DNA from 2 places in the Peribacillus sp. FSL M8-0224 genome. Region 1 is predicted to be linked to the other one. Evidence: riboswitches for the same ligand, from Rfam matches in the RefSeq annotation. Region 1 holds a riboswitch; the other holds the start of a gene.
The links. Region 1 has a riboswitch for lysine ahead of MKX49_RS23825 (amino acid permease). Riboswitches for the same ligand answer to the same signal wherever they lie in the genome.
Positions count from the first base shown of each region.

Region 2: it holds a riboswitch for lysine, as region 1 does, so the genes downstream of both, dapA (4-hydroxy-tetrahydrodipicolinate synthase) here and MKX49_RS23825 (amino acid permease) in region 1, are expected to answer to the same signal.

Region 1 is NZ_JBBOOJ010000001.1:4,885,317-4,888,820, reverse strand. It holds gene MKX49_RS23830 (glycoside hydrolase family 13 protein) at 1-557, shown strand, start outside; gene MKX49_RS23825 (amino acid permease) at 607-2,058, opposite strand; lysine riboswitch at 2,155-2,339, opposite strand; gene MKX49_RS23820 (LacI family DNA-binding transcriptional regulator) at 2,598-3,504, opposite strand, start outside.
Region 2 is NZ_JBBOOJ010000001.1:4,401,236-4,404,739, forward strand. It holds gene MKX49_RS21280 (spore germination protein) at 1-835, opposite strand, end outside; lysine riboswitch at 1,202-1,380, shown strand; gene dapA (4-hydroxy-tetrahydrodipicolinate synthase) at 1,516-2,412, shown strand; gene MKX49_RS21290 (D-2-hydroxyacid dehydrogenase) at 2,541-3,503, shown strand.

The DNA of each region.
Region 1 (3,504 bases):
ATGTTGCATTTGAAAGCATCGATGAATACCGGGATATCGAAACATTGAATTCATATGACGAACTCGTCCATTCTCATGGCTGGTCAAAAGAGCGGATGATGTCAGCCATCCACGCCCGCAGCCGGGATAATGCGAGGACACCGATTCAGTGGAATGACTCCCGGAACGCAGGATTCACGAAAGGGACCCCTTGGATTAAGGTTAATCCCAATTTTCCCGAGATTAATGCAGAAAAGGCTTACAATGATCCGAATTCCATTTTTTATTTTTATAAAAAGCTTATCCAACTGCGCAAGGAACATGATATCGTCGTTTATGGCCGTTTTGAACTGCTGTTGCCGGATGATGAACGAATATTTGCCTACACGAGATCGTTTGAGGAAGAAAAGCTGTTGGTACTGTGCAACTTTAAAGAAGAGCAGGCCTCTTATACTTTGCCTGAAGAGCTTCATGCATATTCTGCCACAAAGCTGATCGGCAATTATGATCAGGAGGAAGAAGGAATCTCCAGCAAACCCCTGCAACCATATGAATGCAGTGTTTATCATTTGAAATGAAAAAAGGACCTGTTCTTCTCCGGTTAGGGAAGAACAGGTCCTTTGCGTATTATTTTGATTTAAGGTCACATTCCTCAAGCGGAATGATTTTCGTTTTATGCTTAATTTTATAGCCGAACCATAGGACGAAAAATAGAATCAAGCCAATGTAGGAAACGAACATTGAATTCCAGTCGATCCCATCGCTGCTGAAAGCCTGATAGCCTTGTCCGATGATAATGATAATACAAAGGACAAGTGCGAATATAGGTCCGAATGGGAAGCCTTTTGCCCGGAATGGTAAAGCATTCATATCAAGGCCTTGAGCGGCGTAAGCTTTGCGGAACCGATAATGGGCAATCGCAATCCCTACCCAGGTGACGAATCCTGCCATGCCTGAAGCGTTCAATAACCAGATATAAACGACGCCATCCCCGAAAAATGAAGCTAAGAATGCAACGCAGCCAACTAAAGAAGTCACGATAAGTGCATTCACGGGCACTCCTCTTTTATCTAACTTGCCTAGGAATTTCGGTGCTTTCCCATCACATGCCAAGTCCCATAGCATACGGGTTGAAGCGTACATGCCAGAGTTACCGGCAGAGAGTACGGATGATAAAATGATCGCGTTCATGATGGATGCAGCAAATGCAAGGCCGGCCCGTTCAAATACAAGCGTGAATGGACTTACGGCAACATCTTGACTCAATAAACGTGAATCCGTAAACGGAATGATCATTCCAATAACGAAAATTGCTAGGATATAGAACAAGAGGATGCGCCAGAAAACGGATCTGATCGCTTTTGGGATATTTTTTTCTGGATCTTCACTTTCACCAGCGGTCACTCCAAGCAATTCCGTTCCTTGGAATGAAAAGCCGGCAGCCATGAATACGCCTAGAATCGTGAAGAACCCTCCGTTAAAGGGACCTTCGCCCATTGTGAAATTGGAAAAACCGATTGGGTCATTCCCACCCATGATTCCGAGAATGATCAGAACACCCGTAATCAAGAAAATGACGACTGTCACGACCTTGATCATGGCAAACCAGAATTCTGTTTCCCCGAAACCTTTAACTGACATGTAATTGATAAGAAACATAGTGATTAACGCAATGGCACTCCAGATAAATGAAGGGCTATCCGGGAACCAGAACTTCATAATTAAGACAACGGCTGCCAATTCAGCGGCAATGGTGATTGCCCAGTTATACCAGTAGTTCCAACCAATCGCAAAACCGAAGGACGGATCGACGAATTTGGATGCATAGACACGGAACGAACCGGCCACTGGCATGAACGCCGCCATTTCTGCAAGACTTGTCATTAAGTAATAAACCATGATGCCGATGACCGCATATGCCACCAAGGCACCGCCGGGACCGGCTGAATGAATGGCACCGCCACTTGCTAAAAATAAACCTGTTCCAATCGTTCCACCTAATGAAATCATCATTAAATGACGCGCTTTCAGGCTCCTTTTCAATTCAGTAGGGCTTGAAGGTGATTGTGAATTTGACAATTGATGTTACACTCCTTTTTATTGGAAGGGAACGAAAAATAAAAAAACAGCAGTCGAAAAAGATCGACGGCTGTTTATAATAAACCCGTTTATCCTTCCGAAGATAGCTCCCCACGCTTTTTAAAAAAACGTGACAGTGGTGTTCCTATTCGGTTACACCGCCAGCAAGAATATACATGGAATATACCCTAACTTCGGCAACTTATCCTTTCAAACGGAGTCTTTAATTTTCCAGAATCTCGTCCGTTTTACTTTTATAAGCTGCAGCCTCTAACTCATCGGTAAATGAGGAAGTATTCAATTTTTCTAAAATCGTTGGCGTCAGTTTGTAGGTGACGTCGGACGATTTTACTCATGAAATTCATGCAATCGCTAATAGATTGCTAGTAATTGAGTAAACTTTACTATATCAAAATTATAAAATAACTTCTGGGATATCGCAATGATTATTTTATGTGGTTATTTTTTCCTAGTTAATGAATGAAGGCAGGAAGGAAGAATCAAGTGACGATATACTAAAATATAGCACATCCTGATAACTAAACGGTTTTCCGTTTTATTAGGGCATAGTCCAGTTTTACATGTTTGACCTCTTCAGGATTCTCAAAGAGATCCACTGCCATTTTCCCGATCCATTCCAGCGGTAAGGAAATGGTCGTGATGTCTAGCATTTCGCCAAGGCTATCATTATTGAAGCCGAGAATGGCACAATCTTCCGGTATCCTTATACCCGATTTCCTAGCGGTAAGAATGAAGCCCGCCGCCGTGTCATCATTCGTGATGATGATGGCTTCAGGTTTATCCATCATCGAATTCCATTCCTGAAACAATTGTTCACCGTCTTTGATGTGATAACTGCCTTCAAACAGCCATGCTTCATTGTTTATCAGTTGATGTTTACTCATGATATCGTTAAAGGCCTTTGTACGATGGGAACTGTTCCTGCTCTTTTTACGGCCGAGGCTGTATCCGATTTTCTTATATCCTTTAGCAATCACGTACTCAAGGGCACAGGAGAAAGCTGCATAATGATCAATGCTGATGGATGAGAATTCAGCCTGGGCGGTATCTTCACATAAAATAATCGGTCCGTATTTTTGGTAATTCAAGAGGATTTTCATTTCCGAAATCCTTGAACAAACGATAATGCCATCGAGCTGTTTCATTTGCAGCATATTAAAAGCCTGGATCTCTTTCTCCCTGTCATAATTTGTTTGAAAGATGACGATATGACAGCCAATTGCATTTGCCTGTTTTGTGATTCCGTTAACGATTGCCCCGTAATATGGGTGATTGTTGAAGGGGATGATGACGCCGATAAGGTTGGTTTTCCCTTTTGAAAGATGAATGGCGTTGATGTTTCTCGTATAATTCAAACGATTGATCGCTTCTAAGACGCTCTTTCTTTTATCGGGGCTTACATATGGATGATCATTCAATACACGA
Region 2 (3,504 bases), 480 kb from region 1:
CAATTGTCCAGTTGAGAAAATAATCTTCGAATGCCGCAAAGTACTCAAAGAATGTAGAGGGCCCAAGTAAGCCATGTGGAGCTCCATCCACCAAGATCACTACTTTGCCTTCTCCAAGTACTGCAGCCAATCGATCAGGTCGTTCCGTATCGATAAATTGAGGAAAAGGAGAATTTTTATTATCTTCAATCATTTGGGAAATATAGGAGCTATCAATTATTTGGTTAACCCTTAAATCAGATATGCGCTGTATGACGGTTTCTACATTCTCGCTATTTGCAATTCCTTCTATATGAATCACAGCTACTCTTGTTTTGGATAACTTCCCAACAATAATTTCTTCAACAGCAAGTTCTGCAATTGGAAGCCGTTTTCGGATTAAATATATATTCGTATCAAGTGATTCGACCAGTGCCTCTTTCGGACCGACAACACTGAACTCTACCTCTGGCAGTGTAACTTGCCTCGAAGTGTTATTTGCTGCTTTAACTAAAACTGCTTGATCAGATTGATTATTTAATGTAATGGCTATATAACCCATTAACAGCTGACTTTGTAGTTCAGCAGGATTTTTTGTAAAAACAAGCCCCTCTATTGGCAAGTTGTGTACAAGCTCTTCCAGAGTTGAAGAATTTGTATGTAAAAAAGGAAGGAGGTCCCTATGCATTATATCTTTATCAATTAATGTATCGAAAAAAGATACACAGTATATTTCATTTTCAAAATCGAGTGTAAAGCTTGTGAAGTCCTTGGACTTTTGCAGATGTTTGAGTACATCAGTGAAGTCTGTAGATTTATGAATTTCTTGCTTTTTAAAGAATGAATATCTTTTCAATAGACTTCACTCCTTTGATTGTAAGATATGGATATTATTTACGAATTGAAGGTTTTTATACGCACGAATACTTAGTTGAAATTACCGATTAAAATTAGTGGCCAACTGTAATTTGAGTTTTAATCGAATAAATAAAAAAGAATCATAAAAGGGGAGTTGTATTTTCTACTACTCCCTCGTTTAGAACCCTCGTCCATTAAATATTTATTCAACTTATAACGAATAAAGATGAATCCACCCCAATACTCTAGCCATTTCCATAGATTTCTAGCATTCTTAAAAAACTTCATAATTAGGCTTGCAACAGAATGGATTCCCTGTTATATTACAATCAATTAAATATTTTCTTACTTCGGAATCTTTTGAAGTGAGGATAGAGGAGCAAAGACCATTAGTACACATTTTGAGGAGAATGAGATCCTATGACTATTGTGGAAAGGGGAATTTGCCGAAGCGGAAAGAATCTCATGTTCTTGAAGCTGGTTCTGCTATTGAATAAATACAGGACTGTCATATAGGAAACTATATGGAGGGCTATCTTATGCGCGGAAACATTTTCTTGGTAAATATTGTTTCTAATGCAGCAGCGAATCCTCGTTGTTGCTTTTTTGCGTTTACTCCTGAATGGCCCTAACCACCTCTGAATATTTTTAAAAAATTATACAAAAGGGTGTGAAGTTATGAATTTTGGCCAAGTTTTAACCGCAATGGTTACCCCGTTCAATCATAATGAAGAGGTTGATTTTAATGCTACGAGAACTTTAGTAAACTATTTAATTGCTAATGGTTCTGATGGATTAGTAATAGCCGGTACAACTGGAGAGTCCCCTACATTAACTCAAGAAGAGAAAGTGGATTTATTCAAATTTGTTGTAGAAGTTGTTGATGGAAGAGTTCCAGTCATAGCTGGAACCGGCTCAAATAACACGAGAGCTTCCATCAGCTTGACAAGGCAAGCGGAGGCAGCAGGAGTCGACGGAATCATGCTCGTTACCCCATACTATAACAAGCCGTCTCAAGAAGGATTATTTCAGCACTTTAGCGCTATTGCCCATTCCACTTCATTACCGGTAATGCTTTATAACATTCCAGGTCGAAGTGTTGTAAACATGTCAGTGGAGACGATTGTCAGCCTCTCAAAAATCACCAATATCGTGGCAGTAAAAGAAGCAAGTGGTGACTTGGATGCCATGGCACAAATCATAAGCAAAACAACTAGTGATTTTACTTTATACAGCGGCGATGATGGGTTAACATTACCGGTTTTAGCCATCGGTGGAGCAGGCATCGTTTCGGTTTCTTCACACATAATTGGCAATGAAATGCAAGAAATGATCAATAGCTTTAAAAATGGTGATGTCCATGGTGCTGCCGCTGCACATCGTACACTTCTTCCAATCATGAAAGCATTATTTGCTGCACCAAGCCCGGCACCAGTAAAATCAGCATTAAATATGCGGGGATTAAATGTTGGAGGTGTCCGCTTACCATTGGTCCCTTTAAACGATGAAGAAAAAAGAACACTGCAAACAGCTCTGCAGCCTAGTAACGCAGAAGCCATTTTGTTAAATAAATAAAACGAATGATTCTGGAGAAATTTTAAAAAGCAGTGCATACTCGAAAGTAATGCACTGTTTTTTTATCCATGTACGACTCAGGTGGAAGAATTTACACTATATTTAAAGAATCAATAAGGAGAGAGCCAATGGGGGGTACACACAAACCAAACATTCTTGTATTTAGTCCTATTCAGACAGAGGTCGATGCTTATGCTGATCGTATCCGCAATAGTGGGTTCATATCGGTGAAGACAGCGAAAACTTTGGAGGAAGCAGAAAAATATTTACCAGGCACTGAAGTTATCTTGGGGTGGAATTTTCCTACACAATTACTATGTAAACCAATAGCCGCATCTGTTCGCTGGTTTCAATCAATGGGAGCAGGGGTCAATGATTTGATAGCAGACAATTCGATACCTCAAAACATTACAATAACTCGAATTATTGACCAATTTGGTGCTTACATCTCTGAATATGTATTTTTGTTTCTCTTGGACATAGTGAAAGACGGTCCTCGGATGAAACAATCGCAATTGGAGCGAAGGTGGGATCCTTTCATTTCTGAAACCCTAAAAGGGAAAACAATCGGGATCGCTGGACTTGGATCGATTGGCGCTGAACTTGTTCGTAAAGCCCGAGCATTTGATATGAATGTACATGGGTTAAGCTTTAGTGGAAAACAAGCAACACTCGTGGATCTCCACTTTACTCCAGATCAATGGGGTGAATTTGTAAAAGACCTGGATTATTTGGTCCTGACGCTTCCTTTAACGGATTCCACTTATCATATCATTAACCAGGACCTACTTTTAGCGATGAAACCCAACGCTTACCTTATCAACGTTGGCCGCGGCGCATTGATAGATGAAGGGGCTTTACTATCTGTCATGCGGGAAGGACATCTTCAGGGAGCAGTCCTTGATGTATTTGAGACAGAACCGTTGCCAAAAGAACATGCCTTCTGGTCCATGCCCAATGTGTTTGTCACTTCCCACCTGTCAGGGCCCAGTACGATTAACGAAGTGAGCAACTTTTTCATAGAAAATTTAAGGCGATTTTCAAGTGAACAACCATTAAGTGGAATGGTAGATCGGAATCGAGGGTATTAAA